2 regions of the Paenibacillus sp. S-38 genome follow, and region 1 is predicted to be linked to the other one. Evidence: riboswitches for the same ligand, from Rfam matches in the RefSeq annotation. Region 1 holds a riboswitch; the other holds the start of a gene.
The links. Region 1 has a riboswitch for ZMP and ZTP ahead of rpiB (ribose 5-phosphate isomerase B). Riboswitches for the same ligand answer to the same signal wherever they lie in the genome.
Positions count from the first base shown of each region.

Region 2: it holds a riboswitch for ZMP and ZTP, as region 1 does, so the genes downstream of both, ACP26L_RS12705 (bifunctional 5,10-methylenetetrahydrofolate dehydrogenase/5,10-methenyltetrahydrofolate cyclohydrolase) here and rpiB (ribose 5-phosphate isomerase B) in region 1, are expected to answer to the same signal.

Region 1 covers NZ_CP187970.1:31,392-41,815, forward strand. The annotation lists gene ACP26L_RS00165 (PilZ domain-containing protein) at 1-463, shown strand, start outside; gene ACP26L_RS00170 (peptidoglycan recognition protein family protein) at 587-1,312, shown strand; gene ychF (redox-regulated ATPase YchF) at 1,494-2,594, shown strand; gene prfA (peptide chain release factor 1) at 2,745-3,824, shown strand; gene prmC (peptide chain release factor N(5)-glutamine methyltransferase) at 3,817-4,725, shown strand; gene spoIIR (stage II sporulation protein R) at 4,890-5,690, shown strand; gene ACP26L_RS00195 (L-threonylcarbamoyladenylate synthase) at 5,768-6,847, shown strand; gene ACP26L_RS00200 (manganese efflux pump MntP family protein) at 6,946-7,509, shown strand; gene ACP26L_RS00205 (low molecular weight protein arginine phosphatase) at 7,647-8,231, shown strand; ZMP/ZTP riboswitch at 8,332-8,412, shown strand; gene rpiB (ribose 5-phosphate isomerase B) at 8,511-8,969, shown strand; gene ACP26L_RS00215 (TIGR01440 family protein) at 9,008-9,625, shown strand; gene glyA (serine hydroxymethyltransferase) at 9,722-10,424, shown strand, end outside.
Region 2 covers NZ_CP187970.1:2,772,818-2,783,241, forward strand. The annotation lists gene ACP26L_RS12685 (alpha/beta fold hydrolase) at 1-76, opposite strand, end outside; gene ACP26L_RS12690 (PadR family transcriptional regulator) at 54-626, opposite strand; gene ACP26L_RS12695 (helix-turn-helix transcriptional regulator) at 799-1,671, shown strand; gene ACP26L_RS12700 (quinone oxidoreductase family protein) at 1,778-2,773, shown strand; ZMP/ZTP riboswitch at 2,839-2,918, shown strand; gene ACP26L_RS12705 (bifunctional 5,10-methylenetetrahydrofolate dehydrogenase/5,10-methenyltetrahydrofolate cyclohydrolase) at 2,981-3,829, shown strand; gene ACP26L_RS12710 (hypothetical protein) at 4,580-6,547, opposite strand; gene ACP26L_RS12715 (DUF2691 family protein) at 6,644-7,111, shown strand; gene ACP26L_RS12720 (GNAT family N-acetyltransferase) at 7,176-7,625, shown strand; gene ACP26L_RS12725 (YdcF family protein) at 7,601-8,008, opposite strand; gene pepF (oligoendopeptidase F) at 8,162-9,952, opposite strand; gene ACP26L_RS12735 (long-chain fatty acid--CoA ligase) at 10,133-10,424, shown strand, end outside.

The DNA of each region.
Region 1 (10,424 bases):
AGTAGTAGCTAAAGACCACGGTGCTCTGATCATTATCAACCCGCCGCAGAACCGGAATTTGTTTGCCGAGAAGCGGGAGAACCCCCGGATTACTGTGAAGGAAGACGGACGTGTGCTTTCGGTACAGATGGCGGACGGCAGCGACCGGCTGCTTGAAGACAAGATCGATCTCAGTGTGCACAATGTCAGTGTAAGCGGGATTGGGTTTACCATCCGCGAAGATCTTCGTATCGGCAGGGGAGCTGTAGTGCACCTGCATTTGGATCTCGGCGTCGAAATGGCGTGCCGCGCGGAAATCGCTCGTACCGAGAGAACCGAGAACGGAGAGTTTTATTTTGGAGCCCAGTTCATCGATCTGGCCAAGGATAAAGCAAACTCGCTTCGTGCTTATGTTCTGAAAAAGCAGGTCGAAACGCATTTTCGCACGAAGCGGGAAGAGACGGCAAAGCGGGTCTTTAAATAGGCCTAAGCCGGGCAGAGAAGACAGCCGAATCACCTATAACCAGGACAGCCAGACGTATGCGCCGCGTACCGTCCACCTCTTTGCAGCATATGCTGTATGATAGAAGAAGAGGTGGTGAGGATCGTGGCTTTTTTGATGAAGTACGAGATCATTCCACGCTACTTGACGGGACCCAGCCAGAGAAGGCCTAAGCTTCCCTTATCCGGCTGCCGCTTCATGGTGGCCCATGATACGGGAAATCCGAGCTCAACCGCGGCGGCGAACGTGGCGTATTACGAAAGGACACGCAATGATATGGCGTCCTCCGCCCATTTGTTCGTCGATGACAAGCAGATTATCGAATGCATACCCCTGCTGACAGGCACGGCGGAAAAGGCGTATCACGTGCTCTATAACGTGACGACCGATAATGCGCGGTATGGCACCGATGCCAACGATACGGCCGGTGCGGTGGAGTTGTGCTACGGCGGAAGCATCAATCTGTCGGAATCGTACAAAAGGTACGTATGGGTTTTCGCTTATGCCTGTAACCGGTATGGTCTGAATCCGCTGACGGACATCACCGGGCACTACATCCTGGACCCGGCACGGCGCAGCGACCCGCAGACGCCTCTGCGGCAGCTCGGCAAATCGTTCGCGAACTTCGTACAGGATGTGGCCGACGAGCTCAAGGCCTGCACGATCGTTACGCCCCCGAAGCCCGAGGTGCTGATCGCGCCGGAGGACGCGAACAAGCTGATCGGCTTCCTGTCGGCGATCTACTACGCCTCGCAGGATGAGGAGAGCCGGACCGAGGCGAACCGGCTGGCCAACGAGCTGCGCCGGGTCTCGGGGCAGCCGGAACAATAAGATGAAGGGCGCTCCTGACAGGCGAATGCCCGCAGCAGGCTGGACTCCGTGCGCGGCGGGGGCCGGCTTTTTTACATAAGCCCGGTTCCAAAAAGTGTAACTGCGTGACAAACTGGCTAATAATAAGCTATAATAGAATGTCAGAATCTAAGCGGAATACCGGATAGGAGTTGTCCTTGATATGGCTTTGAAAGCAGGAATCGTCGGGCTGCCGAACGTAGGGAAGTCCACGTTGTTTAATGCGATAACACAAGCTGGGGCAGAATCAGCGAACTACCCGTTTTGTACTATAGATCCGAACGTCGGCGTAGTGGAAGTGCCGGACGAGCGTCTCGAAGGCCTTGCGAAGATCGTGACGCCGAACCGCATCGTGCCGACTGCATTTGAATTCATCGATATTGCCGGTATCGTCAAGGGGGCGAGCAAGGGCGAAGGCCTTGGCAACAAGTTCCTCTCGCATATCCGCGAAGTCGACGCGATCGTGCATGTCGTCCGCTGCTTCCAGGACGAGAACATCACGCACGTCTCCGGCAAGGTTGATCCGATCAGCGACATCGAGACGATCAATCTCGAGCTCATCCTCGCCGACGTAGACTCCGTTGACCGGAAGATCGAGCGCTCCCGCAAGAACCTGAAGGGCGGCGACAAGAAGGTGGCCCAGGAAGTCGAGACGCTCGAGAAAGTCAAAGAAGCGCTCTACAACGACAAGCCGGCCCGCAGCCTCGACCTCACCGATGAAGAGAAGCTGCTGATCCGCGACCTGCACCTGCTCACGATGAAGCCGGTCCTCTATGCGGCGAACGTCAGCGAGGCGGAAGTAGCGAACAGCGACGGCAACCCGTACGTTCAGCAGGTGCGCGAATATGCGGCCGCCGAGAATGCGGAGGTCGTGCCGATCTCGGCCAAAGTAGAGTCCGAGATTGCGGAGCTCGAAGGCGAAGACAAGGCGATGTTCCTCGAGGAGCTCGGCCTGCAGGAATCCGGCCTCGGCCGTCTGATCAAAGCGGCCTATAAGCTGCTCGGTCTGTATACGTACTTCACGGCCGGCGTACAGGAAGTGCGCGCCTGGACGATCCGCAAGGGGATGAAGGCTCCTCAAGCGGCAGGCGTGATCCATACGGACTTCGAACGCGGATTTATCCGTGCGGAAGTGGTCGGCTACGAAGATTTGACGAATTCCGGCTCCATGAATGCGGCGAAGGAAAAAGGGCTGCTGCGCCTCGAAGGCAAAGAGTACGTGGTGCAGGACGGCGACGTCATGCATTTCCGTTTCAACGTATAGCGGGGCCCGCGGCAGCCGGACTTCATGAGAGTGGAGCCGCCTTAGCCTTCAAGGACATCAAGGCGGCGGAGCAGACAGCAGGAAACAGTCAGTAGGATGCCATGGGCACGGATACGAAGAAACGGAAATGAAGGGAAAGGGTGAATGACGATGCTGGACCGGCTACAAGCGCTGGCGGACCGTTATGAGAAATTGAGCGAGCTGCTCTGCGACCCCGATGTCGCGGGCGACTCCAAGAAGCTGCGGGAGTTCTCGAAGGAACAGTCCGACCTGCAGGAAACGTATGATGCTTACATGGAATACAAGAGCGTGTCGGAGCAGTACGAAGCCGCTCGGGCCATGCAGGCGGAGAAGCTTGACGATGAAATGAAAGAGCTCGTCAAGATGGAGCTCGAAGAGCTGACGGAGCGCAAGACCGAGCTCGAAGAGCGCATCAAGGTGCTCATGATGCCGAAGGATCCGAACGACGACAAGAACGTCATCGTCGAGATCCGCGGCGCGGCCGGCGGAGACGAGGCGGCGCTGTTCGCGGCTGACCTGTACCGCATGTATACCAAATATGCGGATACGCAGGGCTGGAAAATCGATGTCATGGATGTGAGCATGAACGACCTTGGCGGCTTCAAGGAGATCATCTTCATGGTCAACGGCAAGGGCGCTTACAGCAAGCTGAAGTTCGAGAGCGGAGCGCACCGCGTACAGCGGATTCCGGCGACGGAGTCTGGCGGCCGGATCCATACCTCGACGTCTACGGTGTCCGTGATGCCGGAGATGGAAGAGTTCGATATCGAGATTCACGACAATGACATCCGGGTCGACACGTTCTGTTCGAGCGGCGCCGGCGGACAGTCCGTCAACACGACGAAGTCGGCGGTGCGCGTGACGCACATCCCGACGGGGATCGTGGCAACGTGCCAGGACGGCAAATCGCAGAACTCGAACAAAGAGAAGGCCCTGCAGGTACTGCGGGCGCGGATCTTCGATAAAGCGCAGCAGGAAGAGATGGAGAAGTACGGTGCCGAGCGGAAGAGCAAGGTCGGTACAGGCGACCGCTCCGAGCGGATCCGCACCTACAACTTCCCGCAGAGCCGCGTGACCGATCACCGGATTGGTCTCACGCTGCACCGTCTGGATTCGATCATGAACGGCGACATGGGAGAGATTGTATCGGCCCTGACGATCGCCGCGCAGACGGAACAGATGGAAAAAGGAGAATACGCCGGTGCTTGATGAGCGGCGAAGAACCATACGTGAAGCCTATACCGAGGCTTCTTCTTTTTTGGCGGCACATGGTGTGCGCGAGCCCGGGTCCAACAGCGAGCTGCTGCTCGCCTATGTGCTAGGCGAGAGCCGCAGCGGGCTGCTGCTCCGCTGGCCGGAGCCGTTCCCGCCGGAGCGGGAGGCGCTGTGGCAGCGCGTGCTCGAGCGCAAGGCGGCGGGCGAGCCGGCGCAGTACATCATCGGGGAGCAGGAGTTCTACGGGCTCCCCTATACGGTGACGCCGGCCGTGCTGATCCCGCGGCCGGAGACGGAGCTGCTGGTCGAGGCCGTCATCCGGCTCGGAAGGCAGCTGTGGATGGGCCCCGGCGAGGGCGGAGAAGGTCCGCTCGCGGCCGATGTGGGCACCGGCAGCGGCGCCATCGCGGTTACGCTGGCGTCGCAGTGCCCTTCGTGGCGCCTGATGGCCTCGGACATCTCGCGCGCAGCCCTGGATGTGGCGCAGGCCAATGCCGTGCGCCACGGGGTGGAGGAGCGGATCACCTTCGTGGAAGGGGATCTGCTCCTCCCGTGGATCGAGCAGGGCATCGCGCTCGATCTGGTCGTCTCGAATCCGCCGTACATCCCGGATTCGGATGAGGCGGGCCTGCAGCCGGAGGTGCGGCTGTACGAGCCGCGAACCGCGCTCTACGGCGGGCCCGACGGCCTGGAGCCGTACCGGCGGCTGACGCAGCAGCTGCTCCAGCTGCCGGCGGTGCCGCGGCTGGTCGGCTTCGAGGTAGGCCAGGGGCAGGCTCCGGAAGTGCGCCGGCTGCTCGAGGCGGCGGCCGACTGGGACGGCGTGCTCGTCGTGCCGGACCTTGCCGGCATCGAGCGGCATGTGGTCGCTTACCGCAGCGGCAGGGGAAGCTAGCATGAGGGCATCGCAGGATCAGCCGCCATTCCAAGAAGAGCAGGATGGCGGCTGTTTGCTATCATTTTGTGGTCTATGAAGTATAAACTCTCGCAATCGGGTCATAATGACTACTAGAACTTATATGTTTATAGAGTCATAGATTCCGAGAGGGGCTGCTTACAATGGTCAAACGGGTGTCGTGGAAACGGTATGGATATCTGCTGTTTGCCTTTATGGTGATGATGACCTGCTGGGAGTCGAACCGCTCCAATGTCATGCTCGTTACCGCAGCTGCGGCTGAGAAGGGCGGCGAAGCGGTCGGACAATCGATTCCGCAGGAGTCCATCCGGCTGCGCATTCTGGCCAACTCCGATGCCCCTGCTGACCAGTGGATCAAGCGTGAAGTGCGAGATGCCATTGTGGCCGAGATGGAAGGCTGGGTGGACCAGCCGAAAGGGATCGAGGAAGCACGCGAAGCAGTCCGCGCCCATCTCCCCGAGCTGAGTGAGGTGGTAGGCAGCACCCTCCGGAAGAATGGTTTTGATTACGCTTATAACGTGGAACTCGGCAGGGTTCCTTTTCCAACGAAGATGTACGGCAATGAAGTTTATCCGGCCGGCGAGTACGAAGCGCTGCGTGTGTCCATCGGGGCAGCCGAAGGACAGAACTGGTGGTGCGTACTGTTCCCGCCCCTGTGCTTCATTGATTCCGAAATGGTCGTGAAGCCGGAGAACACGGCACATGCGGCCGAAGCGGAAGAGGCTCCGGCGCAAAGCGAAGAAGACGGGAAGAAAGCTTCGGCCGAGAAGAAACCGGAGAAGAAACCGGAGAAGAAACCGGAGAAGAAGTCGGAGAAGAAGTCGGAGAAACCTTCGGATACGGTGAAAAAGACGGAGGGCGAAGTGGCCGCCGCTACAGCCAAGCCTGAAGTGCGATTCTTCCTCTGGGACCTGCTCCAAACGATCGGTGCATGGTTTGCATAATTATCACCCGGAAGGCCTCCTTCGGCGCCTGAAGCTCCATGCTGAGCGATGCTTCCTTCCGGAGAATACAAAGTGGGATGATGTGGATGACAACGAAAGCATGGAAAGTCAAAGCGGAAGAGGCCGTGCCCGCCGCACTAGCCGAAGCAGCCTCCCTCCTGAGGAAGGGAGGGACGGTAGCTTTCCCCACGGAAACCGTATACGGTCTCGGCGCCGATGCCCGCAGCACGGAAGCGGTTGCCGCCGTGTTCGCGGCCAAGGGAAGGCCCTCCGACAATCCGCTCATTGTGCATATTGCTGACCGGTCTCAGCTGGAGGAGCTTACGGCTCCACCGGAGGAGGCCGTTTCGCGTTTGCTCGATGCGTTCTGGCCGGGGCCGCTCACCGTGGTACTCCCGGTGAAGTCCGGCGTGCTGTCGCCGCTCGTCACCGCCGGCTTGTCCACGGTAGGCGTGCGGATGCCGGACCATCCGGTGGCACTGGCGCTGATCGCCGCCGCAGGCTGCCCGGTGGCGGCACCGAGTGCGAACCGGTCCGGCCGGCCGAGCCCGACCCGGGCGTCCCACGTGCTTGAAGACCTCGGCGGCCGCATCGGCGGAATTGTGGACGGCGGTGAGGCCGGAGTAGGCCTGGAGTCTACCGTAGTGGAATATGCCGGCGGAGTGCTGCATATTCTGCGTCCGGGCGGCGTCACGCAGGCCCAGCTGCAGGAAGTGCTGCCGGATGTCCCCGTTGTGGGCGCTTCGGCGGGTCTTGATGCGGAAAGCCTGCCGGAGCCGGAGACACCGCGCGCACCGGGCATGAAGTATGCCCATTACGCCCCCAAGGGGACCATGGTGCTTGTACAGGGGGAGGATCCAGCAGCCGTTCGCGAGCGCATTCAGAGGGAACTCGATGCGGCTAAGCAGCGGGGCGAACGCACGGGCGTATTCACCTATGAAGAGCATGCCCGCCACTTTGAGGCTGACCATGCAGCGGTCTGCGGGAGGCTCGGGGATCCGGATTCCATTGCACGGAAGCTGTACGCGGCCCTGAGGAGCTTCGATGAAGCCGGTGTGACGTTCATTGCCGCGGAGGCTTGTCCGGACGAGGGGATTGGCCAGGCGGTGATGAACCGCCTGCGTAAAGCGGCCGGCGGACACCTCCTCACCATATAACGGATCTTTTGCTGCAGACCGTCTTCCGCCCTGCCTGTCATGAATCCCCCCTTGTCCGCATAGGATGGTTAGGAATAGGGACAGGGGGTAGGGGAAGCATGGCATGGTCATCGCCTCTCATGTGGGCTCAATTCGTTTCAATCGGGCTGATGGCTCTGGCTCTGGGGCTTGACGCGCTTTCACTAGGACTAGGACTAGGCATGAAAGGCATCCGCAAGCTGGATATTTTGAAGGTGAGTGTCGTAACGGCGCTCTTCCATATTCTGATGCCTCTTGCAGGGATGTGGATGGGCGGCTATATCTCGGTGCTCCTCGGCAAAGTGGCCACGATGTGCGGCGGCCTGCTCCTCCTTCTGCTCGGAGGGCATATGATCTACAGCTCCCTTCATCCGGGCGAAGAACGCTCTTACGATCACCGGTCCCTGGTCGGTCTGCTGCTGTTCTCACTGAGCGTCAGCATTGATGCTTTCTCCGTCGGGGTATCGCTCGGCATGTTCGCCGGCGATGTACTGCTGACCGTGGGCATGTTCGGTGCGGCGGGCGGCCTGATGTCGGTCATCGGTCTGCTGCTCGGCCGGCATGTGGGCCAATGGATCGGGGAGTACGGGGAGATGCTGGGCGGAGTCATCTTAATGGCATTCGGCCTGAAGTTTCTGCTGTGACCCTCCCCCGGGAACGGCAGGGCGTCAGCAGCCTTTTGGATGTTGCCTCGTTTTGAGGTACAATAGAGGAGAAAGGTTCTACTACCGAATACTGAATTGCAAATCTCTGACAATAGACGAAAAAGGCGGGGAGACGCATGAAGCGGATTTTGTTCGTTTGTACCGGCAATACGTGCCGAAGCCCGATGGCGGAAGGGTTGATGCGCAGGGTTGCAGCGGATGAGGGACTGACGGGGCTGGAAGTGCGGTCGGCGGGAGTGGCGGCCATGGAGGGAACGCCGGCATCCGGCCATGCTGCTTCCGTGCTTGAAGCGAGGGGCTGCCCTGCGCCTTCCGCTTCCACCTACCTGAACCAGTCGGCTGTCGATTGGGCGGATCTCATCCTGACGATGACTTCCAGCCACAAACGGCATACGATCCAGCTGTATCCGGAGGCCGTAGACAAAGTGCATACGCTCAAAGAGTATGTGCAGGATGATGCCGAATCGGCAGGCAAGCTCGCTGAGGTGGAGAGCCTTGTGACCGAGCTGCAGCTCAAGCAGGCGCTCTCCGGCGAGGTTACCGAAGAGGAACGTGCGCGTGTTCGTATGCTGCAGCAGGAGCTGCCGAGCCCCGATATTGCCGATCCTTACGGCGGTCCGCTCCGTTTGTACGAGGCCTGCGCCCAAGAGATTGAGGACTGCCTGCGGAAGCTGGCCGCTAAGCTCAAGTCGGGTCAATAACCGCCGAATCCGGAGCATTCGTGAAGTGAAGATGGGGGCTTTCCTCCAAAATAGGCTTTACAGCCACCCGAAGTTTAAGCTATGATAAAGTAGACATGAAGGACTCCGATGTAACTGGCGACGAGTGGGATCAACCACAGTGGAGCATCGGGACATACGGCCGGTCGCCTGGGCAAAGAGCTGCGCATGAAGCGGATTTCCGCATGCGTCCGGCTCTTTTTCTTTTTGCGGCGGGAGTGCGGTATAATAGATGGGATCAAAGCGAGGAGGCGACGAAGGATGAAAATTGCAATGGGTGCAGACCACGCGGGATACCGGCTGAAGGACGAGCTGAAGCCGTTCCTTGAAGCGCTGGGCCATGAGGTGGAGGATTTCGGGTGCTCCTGCGGCGATTCGGTGGACTATCCGGACTACGCGATTGAAGTGTGCGACAAAGTCGTATCCGGTGAAGCGGATAAGGGGATTCTGATCTGCGGGACCGGGATCGGCATGACGATCGCCGCCAACAAAGTGCCCGGCATCCGCTGTGCACTGGTGCACGACTTGTTCACGGCGAAAGCGACCCGCGAGCACAACGATACGAATGTGCTGACGCTCGGTGAGCGGGTGGTAGGGCCCGGCGTGGCGCAGGAGATCGTGAAGATCTGGCTCGAGACTGAGTTCTCGCACGGCGAACGTCATCAGAAGCGTCTTGACAAGGTCAGAGCGATTGAAGAGAAGTACGCTCTGCATCCTTAATTGACCGACGGTCCGCACGAGAGAGAGGACGGGATCAGATGACAGAGGAGCATTCGGCAGTGCAGGAACATGGCGGAGCATCCCTTCTGACCGACCTGCGCCCGCAGGTGGAGCAGATTCTTCGGGAGCTGGTTCAGGCGGGCGGCGTGAAGCCCGGGCAGCTGCTGGTGATCGGGACAAGCACCAGCGAAGTGCTCGGGCACCGGATCGGTACGGCGGGGAGCGGTGAAGTGGCCGAGCGGATTTTTGCGGCCGTGGAAGCGGTCCGGGCGGAGGTCGGATTCTATCCGGTCTACCAATGCTGCGAGCACCTGAACCGTGCCTTGGTTCTGGAGCGGGAGGCCGCCGAGCGGTACGGGCTCGAGGAAGTCAGCGTTGTGCCTGCTCCGCGGGCTGGCGGATCCATGGCGGCCTACGCCTATCGGCATCTGCCCCAGGCGGTGGTGGTCGAGGCGGTTCAGGCGCACGCGGGCATCGATATCGGCGATACGATGATCGGCATGCATCTGAAGCGTGTGGCGGTGCCCGTCAGGCCCTCCATCCGGCAGCTCGGCGATGCGCATGTGACGATGGCCTTTACCCGGCCGAAGCTGATCGGCGGTGCAAGAGCCGTCTATACGGCGGAAGCCCCGCAGGTGAACGACAACTGCAGATAACCGGATCATCCGGTGAACTGTTAGGTATAGATGATGGATTTTATTGTTGAACTGGAAACAGATTGTTTGAAAACCAATTTAGGGAGGAATTTCACCATGGAACAACTGCGCAAACAAGACCCCAAAATCATTGAGGCGATGAACCTCGAGCTCGGCCGCCAGCGTGACAAAATCGAACTGATCGCTTCCGAGAACTTCGTCTCCGAAGCGGTACTGCAGGCAATGGGCACGGTCCTGACGAACAAGTACGCCGAAGGCTACCCGCACAAGCGCTACTATGGCGGCTGTGAATATGTCGACATCGTGGAAGATATCGCACGCGACCGCGCGAAGGAATTGTTCGGCGCCGAGCATGCGAACGTGCAGCCGCACTCCGGCGCACAAGCCAACATGGCGGTCTACCTCGCTGCGGTGAAGCCAGGCGAGACGATCCTGGGCATGAACCTGGCGCACGGCGGCCACTTGACGCACGGTTCCCCGGTGAACGCCTCCGGTATTCTGTACAACTTCGTCGCTTACGGCGTTACGGAGAAGGATTCCCGCATCGACTATGACGATGTCCGCAAAGCGGCGTTCAAACACAAGCCGCGTCTCATCGTGGCCGGTGCTTCCGCTTATCCGCGTACGATCGACTTCGAAGCACTCGCTTCCATCGCCAATGATGTGGGTGCGCTGTTCATGGTCGACATGGCTCATATCGCGGGCCTCGTAGCGGCTGGCCTGCACCCGAATCCGGTGCCTCACGCCCACTTCGTTACGACAACGACGCACAAGACGCTCCGCGGCCCGCGCGGCGGTA
Region 2 (10,424 bases), 2.7 Mb from region 1:
CGGGCTGCCCCGTGACATAGTAGTGAACCTGCGCCTCGTCCGTCTGCAGTACTTTATGCTCCGTGGAGATTCCCATCGCTTGGCCCGCCTCCTTCTGTCATGTTCTTCAGCAGCTCCGAGTACCACTTTGCGCCGAATGCATATTGGTCTACGCTGTACCGGAGCGAGAGCAGCTGCCAGCGGTAGATCTCCCGCTTCTCCTCCGGGATTCCGGGCTCCATCAGGCTCGCCTGAATCTCCAGCGCGGTCAGGTGCCGGTGCATCTCCGTAAGGGATACCGTGTACCCTTCGATGACCTTGGCGCAGTCGGAGGCGGGAAGCAGTCCGAGGAAAAACAGCCGCGCCACCGCCAGGTCCTTCAGCTTGTCGATCGGGATCGGCGAGCGCAGCCAATCGAGCAGCTGCTCGCGGCCCGGCGCTTCGATGGAGTATACCTTCTTGAGCTTGCCGCGCTCCACCATCTCGCTGCAGGAGATCCATTCCTTGTCCATCAGCTTCTTCAGCGCCGCCTGGATGCCTCCGAGGCTGTCGCTGTAGGAGAGGGCGACGGTATTTTTCATATTCTTGCTGAGCTCGTAGATCGTCTGCCCGCGCAGCGCAAGCAGCCCGAGTAGGATGTATTCCATGAGTACGCAGCCTCCTTCGCTCTCGCTCTATTGCCTTTAGTAATATTACGCTTCGGAAGAAGGGGATATGACTGCTTGCTTCCGATCGCCGCCTAAGGTGTTCGGGTATGGTATTCGGAGCCCCGAAGACGTTACAATAGGAGAAAAAGGAAGAAAGCGCGGGTGAGGCAGGATGGCAGGCAGAGAAGCAGCGTTGAAAGCAGAGGAAGCCGGAAGCAGGGCGAAAATTCTGGGCGAATTTCTCAAATCCAGGAGGGAGCGTCTGCAGCCGGAGCAGGCCGGCATCACCGGTTCGTACGGACGCCGGAGAACGCCTGGGCTGCGCAGGGAAGAGGTGGCTTATCTGGCGGGGGTGAGCGCCACGTACTACACTTGGCTCGAACAGGGGCGTGAAGTGACCGCGTCGCGGGAGGTCATCGAAGGCATCGGCCGGGCCCTGCAGCTCAGCGGGGATGAGATGACGCACCTTCTCCGGCTTGCTTCCCCGGAGGCCTCCGAAACCCCTGTCTCCAGGGAGACGGAGATCTGCCCTGAATGGCAGCGGATTATCGACCGGCTCCCGTACCCTTCTTTTATCAGCAGCGACCGGACGGAAGTGCTGGCTTGGAACCGGGCGGCGGGGATGGTGCTTGCGGACTTTGCGTCCATGGAGGCTCACGACCGCGTGATGATCCGGCTGCTCTTCGAGGATGAGAGCCTTCGGGCCCGCATGGTGAACTGGGAGGCATTCGCCCGGTATTCCGTCGCGGTATTCCGCTCTTACTACGACAAGCACCGGGAGGACCCGTGGTTCGGGGAGACGGTGAAGCGGCTTTGCAGGAAGTGCCCGGTGTTCGATACGCTCTGGAGCCGGCATGACATTCAGCTGAAGAAAACCGCCCGCGTGGAGCTGAACGACCCGCGTGCCGGGGAGCTTCTCTTCGAGATCCATTCCTTCGGCAGCCTGAACGGCAGAACGGATGTGCACTGCTGCATATACACCCCGGTCACGGGGACGGAGACCGAATCGAATCTGCTGCACCTGCTGGGCGGTACCGGTGGATGAACGGCTGCCTGGTACTGCTTTTACTAGCATAAACATACTGTGGCTCCCCTCTCCGGATCCGTCTAAACTAAGCTTATTAACGAAATCAGAGAGGGTGTTACAGGTGATGAAAACAGTAGTAATTGACCGGCCGATGGGGGCCGAGGAACTGACGGTGAAGGAGCTGCCGAACCTTCAGCCGCCTCCGGGAAGACTGACGGTGGACGTCGTGTATGCAGGCGTAGGATATGTGGATGTCCTCCTGAGGCGGGGGGATCTCGGGGAGCTGCTGCCTTTCCCGGTCGTTCCCGGCCTGGAGGTATCCGGTTATGTCAGGGCCATCGGCGAAGGCGTGCAGGGGTTCCGGGTGGGGCAGCCTGTAGCTGCCATGACCTTGACCGAGCTGGGGGGTTACGCTTCCGTTGCCGTCACCCGGCCGGAGCTGACGATACCGCTTGAAGGTCCCCTGGCCGGGCTCGACCTGTGCACGGCCGCAGCGAGCATCGTCAACCTGACGACAGCGTGTATGGCCCTTGGCCAGGTGGCGAGGATGCGTCCAGGGGACCATGTGCTCGTCCATGGTGCAGCGGGCGGACTCGGCAGCTTCCTTGGGCAGCTTGCCCGGCATTTGGGCGCAGGCCGGGTCTACGGCACGGTCGGCGGCGCGCAGAAGGTCGAGCTGGCCGCATCGCTGGGCTACGACGAGCTGTTCCTGCGGGCAAGCTTCGCGGAAGAGCTGCGCCGGAAGGAAGGCTTCCGCGGCCTGGATCTGGTGCTGGACCCCGTAGGCGGGGAGATGCGCCGGGCCAGTCAGGAGCTGCTGCGTCCCTTGGGTCAGCTCGTGCTGCTCGGCAATGCCAGCGGAGCGGGGGACGTCCCGCAGTCCATGACGGAGGCCTGGCTTGCGAACCGATCGCTGATCGGCTTCAACATCGGCGGCTACAGTGAGTATGCCTCTTCAGAGGTGGGAGAGGCGGCGAAGGCCGCGCTCGGCCTGCTGGCGGACGGCGTGATCCGTTCGGAGGTGTTCGGCGTGTACCCGCTCGAGAAGGCTTCCGAGGCACACGAGCTTCTTGAGGGGAAGAGCACGGTGGGGAAGCTGGTGCTGCAGATCTCGGGCTGAACGTTAGAACGATACAAGCGGCAGTTGATGAATTGGCAGCGAATCATGTACAATGATAGAAACTGATCGCTGTGTGTGACTGGCGGAGCATGGGGAACCATGAGGAAGCACACGGATATACGAGCCGTACGCCTGGGCAGAGGTAAGGGAGAGAAGATTCCCTTGCCTCTTTTTGTTTATATCTCCAAGCGAAGGAGCGGTATGAACATGAGGGAACCTATTGTGCTGGATGGCAGCCGTGTGGCGGCAGGCATCAAAGCAAGGCTGGCGGAGCGTGTGGGGCGGCTGAAGGAGCGGGGGAGTAGTCCCTGCCTGGCGACCATCCTGGTCGGCAGCGATCCTGCGTCGGCGACGTATGTGAAAATGAAGGGAAATGCCTGCCGGCGGCTCGGCATCGAGTCCATCCGGGTGGAGCTTCCCGGCACGACAACGACAGAGGAGCTGCTTGGCGTCATCAGCCGTCTGAACGAAGACCCTGCCGTGCACGGCATTCTTCTGCAGCATCCGGTGCCCGCGCATATCGATGAGCGGGCGGCCTTCGATGCGATTGCGATCGGCAAGGACGTGGACGGGGTGACGATGCTGGGCTATGCCATGAATGTTTTCGGTGCAGCGGCGTATCCATCCTGTACCCCTGCTGCGATCCTGGCGATCCTCGATGATTACGGCATCGGGATCGAAGGCAAGCATGCGGTGGTCATCGGAAGGAGCCCCATTCTGGGCAAGCCCGTATCCGCGATGCTCCTTAACCGGAACGCGACCGTGACGGTCTGCCATTCCAAGACTGCGAACCTCGCCGAGATGGTGGCCCTGGGGGATATCGTGGTGGCGGCGGTGGGGAAGCCGCGCTTCATCCAGGGAGAGTGGATCAAGCCGGGCGCCGTAGTACTCGATGCAGGCTACAATCCGGGCAATGTCGGCGACGTCAATTATGAAGCGGCGTGCAGGAACGCATCCGCCATTACGCCGGTTCCGGCCGGCGTAGGGCCCGTGACGATCGCCATGCTGCTGAAGCATACGGTGGAAGCGGCGGAACGGGCGATGGGGGTGCGGTAACCGGGGTGGGGGCAAAAAGAAGGGCTGCCTTGGATGGGCAGCCCTTTGGCTTAAGATATAAGAAAGGATATATGCTTAGCGAAGCTGAAGCTTTCCTATATCGCAAGACGATTCTGCTGGCGCGCAAGCCGTCTATGAAAATAGCGGAAGTACGGTGCGTTATTTCCACTTTTCGATGGTTCCTACCCGAAATAAGGGAACTCAGATGCGCTATCCTAAGGATCGGCGTGGTTTGCAGGCCCCTTTTCCCCATATAAGGCATTTGAGTTCCGCTATTTTGCGGGAAATGCTGGGAAATCCCCCAATAAGATACCTCACTTCCGCTATTTAAAATGAACGCTCCGACGTCCTGCCAATACGATCGGTCACCAGAGGCGGAGGCTGAATCGCACACTTTCCGTATTGAACTGCAGGTCGCGGAGCGCGGCCGCCCGCCTAAGGTAAACAGGCTTTTCAGCACCGACGGCTGGGGCTGCTGTTGAAACCATTCGTCCGGCAGGCGTACTCTCCCGCACCTTGCCCATATGGACTGCGGTGAAATAGGGATCCTGCCAGTTCAGGTTGAAGAACAGTTGGGCCGCCACCTCCCGGCGGTCACGCCAGGGCCCGATCCCGTTATCTTATATTTCTTATAAACGCGCATCTTCCTTAAAAGGACGCCGACAGGCGTTTTTCTTAGTTTGGTTGGATCCTTAACAGCGTGCGGACAGACAGACTGAAGCAAGAAGCGGTTATCGAAGCCTCTGTAGCTTATTGTGCCGTCACCTCGAAGTCCTGTTCATGGATGATCCGTTCGCCTACCTTGAAGACGGCGGTGAGGCGGTTCAGGCCGGGTTTCAGCGTTTTTTGCGCTGTCAGGTCATACAGAGCCACGTTTTGGGCCATGGAGAACAGTTTTTCTTGGTTTGCGCTGTTCTGTGCTGTCAAAGCCGTGGAACGCTCGGCATCGCGGTCGATGACGTATAGCTTGAGCCGGTTGGCCGACTCATTGGTTTCCGGGCGTTCCATGTCATACAGCAGGACCGACAACCTCAGCACATTCCCTTCCATACGGACGGGCGGCTCGAAGTCACCCAATGTATACTCAGAGGAACTGAGACTCACCCAGCTGTGATCCGGTGCGGTCACTGTTGAAGCCCCGAACAAGGCTCTCATATCGTCGAGCCGGAGATCGGGCGCTTCCTGATCCACGGAGACGGCTGGCTCGGCGGACAGAAGCGCGGTTCCGGCATTCCGGCCTTTCCAGAACAGCTCGGCCTTCTTCCCGCCGGCTTTCACCCGGAAAGCATAGCCCGACTCATGGGTGAAGGTCCAGCTGCTGTCGGCATCGGGTCCACTGACGGTAAAGTGATACATTTGGGCCAAAAAGGAGGATCGAAAGTAGATTTCATTTTGCCGTTCAACCCCCACTTTCTCCTCTCCGTGCGGCAGTACCCCATTGTTCATATAAAAGTAGCCTTGATATCTCTTCTCTCCGTAGATCTGCGGATCCTGTTCGCGCCCGGCCGGGAGATAACGGTCTTGAAGCGGGTTGAGTTCAAGCCAGGCGTCCCCCAGGAAGGTCGAAATCCGGAACCAGCGTACACCGTTCGGAGCATCCCAGGAAGCTGTCGCTCGTACCGTCTGGGGACTCAGTACCCCATTGTGCAGCAGAAGGGAGCTGTCGGGATAGAGATACAGAGGGGTCTTGTCCGTTCGCAGGTCAATCTCCGCCATTACGGGCTTAGAGTCTTCCGGCTCCGAGAACCGGGCATTGAACCAGCCCTCGCCCTCGGCAGCCTTCACATGATACCAGCCTCCGTCGTAGTAATGCACCGGATCCCCTTCGAGTTTCTCCGAAACGTTCAAGGTTTGGGGGGCAGCCAATACAGGCTCGCCGCTGTCCAGACTAGGCAGCGGATAGAGAGCGGCCGGCTTGCTTCGGGTGATCGTCTCGTCCGACACAGTGATTACCTGACCGGGAGTCCGCGTCCATCTTCTGCCCTCGCTCGTTTCCACCTCATAAAAGCTGCCAAGCGGGGTGACGAATTCACCGGTTTCTGTCAGAATGCTGTTTCTTACTTCACTCGAGGGAGCACTGGTGCCGAGTACTTCCAGCATGGGAGGAAGGGTAGACAGCTGCGTGATTCGATAAAATTTACTCCCGGAACTGCGCTTCAGCGATCCAATTTGTTTCATCGGCAGACGGATCCATTGGGGGCCAAGCCAGGAGGTCTGGATCTGGATCCATTTCTGCTCGTTCTCGTCATTCAGTGCGCTGTAGAACCACCTTTTTTCGGCACCGGCAACGCTGACTTCCTGGGGTGACAGAACGGCGGAGGGCTTCAGGCGCTCGTCGGCTTTGGCATAGATCGGGGTGTCCTGAAGGAGCGTAAGCTTGCTTGGCAGAGGCACTTCGAACGTCCCGGGCTCCGTCTTAATCCACCGGTCGCCGAAGACCGTACGAATTTTCCACCAGTTGGGGAAGGCCGCCCAGTGGGCCTCGGCTTCTATAATCTCCACCGTCTGCGGGGAGAAAGCCCCTTCCGGCTGATTCAGAAGCACATTCGGGATCGCATAGTAAGGCGTTTCCTTGAGCAGTGTTACGGACTTCGGAATATGGTCGCCGTCCGCAGGCAGCGTAGGGGTATCCGCATATTCCGAGGCACTGCCGGGTAGGGCTGCGGACAGTGAAAGGCTGATCCCCAGCAGAACAGCCAAAGTTGATTTTTTCCACATGACGTAAGAGGCTCCTTATTCGTATTTACCTTGACTATTCTACCATATATTAGAAGAGTGGTAGAATAGGGGGGCAGCAAGAAGGAGGGTCCACGGATGAAGCGGGGGATCCGTTTTCTTATTCCCAATGAGTATGACCGATGGTTAGCGCGGATGTTACAGCCAGTCGACTGCTCCGCATACACGTGGAGGATCGGCGCTGCGGAGATGTATCAGGCTGTGGACGGGAACCTCATCGAGATGTTTGACGGACATGTCATGCAGATGGAAGGTGAGATGCTGAATAATATCATCCAGAGGGAGTTCCCGCAGTATGTCATCTTCGCGGATTTGAAGGCCTTTCCAAAGGGGAAGGCGATCTCAACCTTTTGTACATTTGAGGAGTTTATGAAAAGTGAATGCGCCCTGATTTTCCTCATTGTCGACAGCATCTATGCTGCTGTCTATTGCAAAGATCAAGTGCAGCTCGAGCGGCTGTACGAGAATGCCCGGTTCAACGGAGTAGAGTCGCTCGCATATATCACCGAGGATAACGATCATCGAACTGGGCTTAGTGTCTGGTAACATGAAACCGAGGGTCGTCTGCAATCTGCGATCAACGATCAACAAAAGTACAGGAGGACTTGTCATGACAATCGACATTATCCCTTATCAAGAAAAATTTCATGATCAGCTCGTGGATATCTGGTACCGGGCTGTCCGGCAGACGCATACCTTTCTGACCGAAGTGGATTTGGAATTCTACCATGGAATCGTTCGGGGCGGTGCCCTGCGAGAGGTTGAAATCTGGTTGGCCCTGTGGGACCATCAGACGCCGACCGGATTCATCGGGCTGGATGGGACCAAGATCGAGATGCTGTTCATCGATCCGGCGTATCATGGCCAGGGGATGGGCAGCCGGTTAATCCGGCATGTGGAAAGCATGCATGGCGGCTCTTTGCAAGTAGATGTCAACGAACAAAACGATGGCGCATGTGCGTTCTACAAGCGGTATGGATTCGTACAGAGAGGCCGTTCCGAGCTCGACGGTGCCGGCCGGCCCTTTCCTCTGCTTCACATGGAACTGCGGAGAATATGAGGGCGGAAATACGTTCCGACCTTCTCGAGCTCGTTCATGACGCAGTGGATCTTTGATTCTTCCAGATGCCAATTCTCCTTGGTAATCCCGGTGTTGTCAACGACCGGACTCACATGGAAGACTGTCTCCCTGGGAAAATGAAGCTGATACGTCAGCAGAGCTCCTCGCGCATGGTAGTTTTTGCAGACGAGCGTGAAGCTCCGGGGATGAATGCCTGCCTGCTGCAGTACTTCCCGGGACAAGCGGGCGTTATCGAATGTATGAGCCGCCTGGTCCTCACGCAGAATGGCCGTATCGGGCACCCCGAGTGACAATCCCACATGGCGCAGAAACTCCCACTCTGTCGATTCTAAACTGGTATGATCAGCCCATTTGCCTCCCATTGTATCACGCAGTCCGGCGACAACAGGCTCACATTTCCCTGATGAGACGATGCGTGCTGACCGAAGCGGTCCGTCTTGCTGACGATCTCAAAAAAGCCAAGCCCCTTCTCCGCGGCGGAGAGGAAGCTTGGCTTTTTTTATTTCAGGCTGCACTCAGAAGGTGCTCTCGAATTCCTTCACGATCCCGGCGAACGCCTCCATGGCCCCCTGGATCGGCTCGGGCTGGAGCAGATCCACGCCGGTGCGGCGCAGAAGCTCGAGCGGGTACTCCGAGCGGCCGGACTTCAGGAACTCCAGGTACGTCCGCACCGTTTCGGCATCCCCGTCGAAGATGCGGGAGGCCAGATGGAACGCCGACGCATAGCCGGTCGCATACTTGTAGACGTAGAACGCGTTGTAGAAGTGCGGGATGCGGGCCCAGCCGTATTTGACCTCGGGGTTGAGCTCGAGCACGTCGCCGTAGTAGGTCTTGTAAAGGTCCTCGTACACCTCGCTGAGCGAATCGCTGTTCAGGGTCTCGCCGCGCATCGCTTTCTCGTGCACCTGCTTCTCGAACTCGGCGAACATAACCTGCGTGAAGTAGGTGCCGCGGAACTCGTCGATGAAGTGGTTCAGGAGGTACTTCTTGAGGCTCTCCGATGGATTCTGCTTCAGGTAGTGCTTCATGAGCAGCACCTCGTTGACCGTAGAGGCCACCTCCGCCACGAAAATTGTATACTGCGCCGAGATCGCCGGCTGGTGCTTGTCGCTGTAGTACGAGTGCATGGCATGGCCCATCTCGTGCGCCAGGGTGAACATGCTGTCGAACGTGTTGTTGTGGTTGAGCAGCACATACGGGTGCGTGCCGTACGGGCCCGAGCAGAAGGCGCCGGAGCGCTTGCCCTCGGTCTCGCGGACGTCGATCCAGCCGGAGGTGCGGGCTTCGGCCAGCACGCTCACATACTCGTCGCCGAGCGGAGCCAGGGCTGCCAGCATGGTGTCGTACGCTTCCTCGTACGGAATCGTCATCTCCACATCGGTGACCAGCGGCACGCTGAGGTCATACACGCGCAGATCCTCGACGCCGAGTGCTTTTTTGCGCACCTGGAGGTAGTGGTGGAGGGGAGCCAGGTTCGCCTTGGTGGCTTCCAGCAGGTTATCGTACACCGACACCGGCACGTCGTCCTTGAAGAGGGAGCGCTGCAGCGGCGACTCATAGCCCCGCATCCGGGAGAAGAGGACGTTGTTCTTCACCGAGGAGCCGAGGGTGGCGGCGATGGTGTTTTTCAGCTCGAGGTAGGGCTTGTTGAACGCATGGAACGCCTCCTCCCGCTTCGAGCGGTCCTGGTGCTCCATGATCTTGGCGTACATCCCGCGGGTCAGCGGAACCTCGCCGCCTTCCTCGTTATGCACCTTGCCGAAGCGGATGTCCGCATTGTTGAGCATATTGAAGATCGTGCGCGGGGCGCCGATCACCTCGCCGAGCTGGGAGAGGACCTCCTCTTTTTCCTGGCTCAGCACGTGCTTCTTGTATTTGTATTCCTCGTAGAGGTCTCTCTCGTAGTAGCGCAGTCCTTCCTCTTCCTTGATATAGCCTTCGAGCACCTCGGGATCGAGGGACATCAGGAACGGGGAGAAAAAGGCCGTCGAAGCGCTGACCCGCACACCGAGCTGGCTGGCCTTGTCGAGCAGAGCCTGCGAGGAGGTTTCGCGCGTATCCTGGGCGAGCTGGAGAGAAGCGTACACATACACCTTTTCGTACAGGCGGTACATCTCTTCCTGGCTGCGGAGGAAAGCGAGCAGGGAGCCGCTTGCGGTCAGCTGGTTCTCGAATGCCTTGACCGTGGTGATCAGGGTTTCGATCTTGGCGTAGTCTTCGTCCCACGCGGCGGGCGAGGGGTAAATGTCGGCCAGATTCCATTTTTCGTGCGCGGGCACGTCTTGGCGCTGCAGTTGGTTTGGCATGCGAACACCCTTCTCTCTGTAGTGTTTGGTCCGCCCGAGGGGCAGTGGCACAGGGGTGGAAAAAAGCTCCACCTCCCTATTGTAACACTTCTTTACTTTTCATTCATATAAGCGGGGGGCCTCTGATATGATGACAGTAGGAAGCGGAAGGCAGGAATCTACTCACGGAGGTGCCGCTGGATGGGAGAATTTCCATTAACGCTCCGCTCATTATTCGAGAGGTCCCAGACGCTGTTCGCGCAAAAAGAAATCGTATCCCGCACAGCTGCGGGGGTGCTGCGTTATACGTACGGCGAGTTCGGCCGGAGGACGCGCCGTCTGGCTTCCTCGCTGGAGGCGCTGGGGGTGAAGCGAGGGGACCGGGTGGCGACCTTCGCGTGGAACCATCACAGGCACCTGGAGGCTTATTTTGCGATCCCCTGTATGGGGGCGGTCCTGCATACGGTGAATATCCGGCTGTCTCCGGAACATA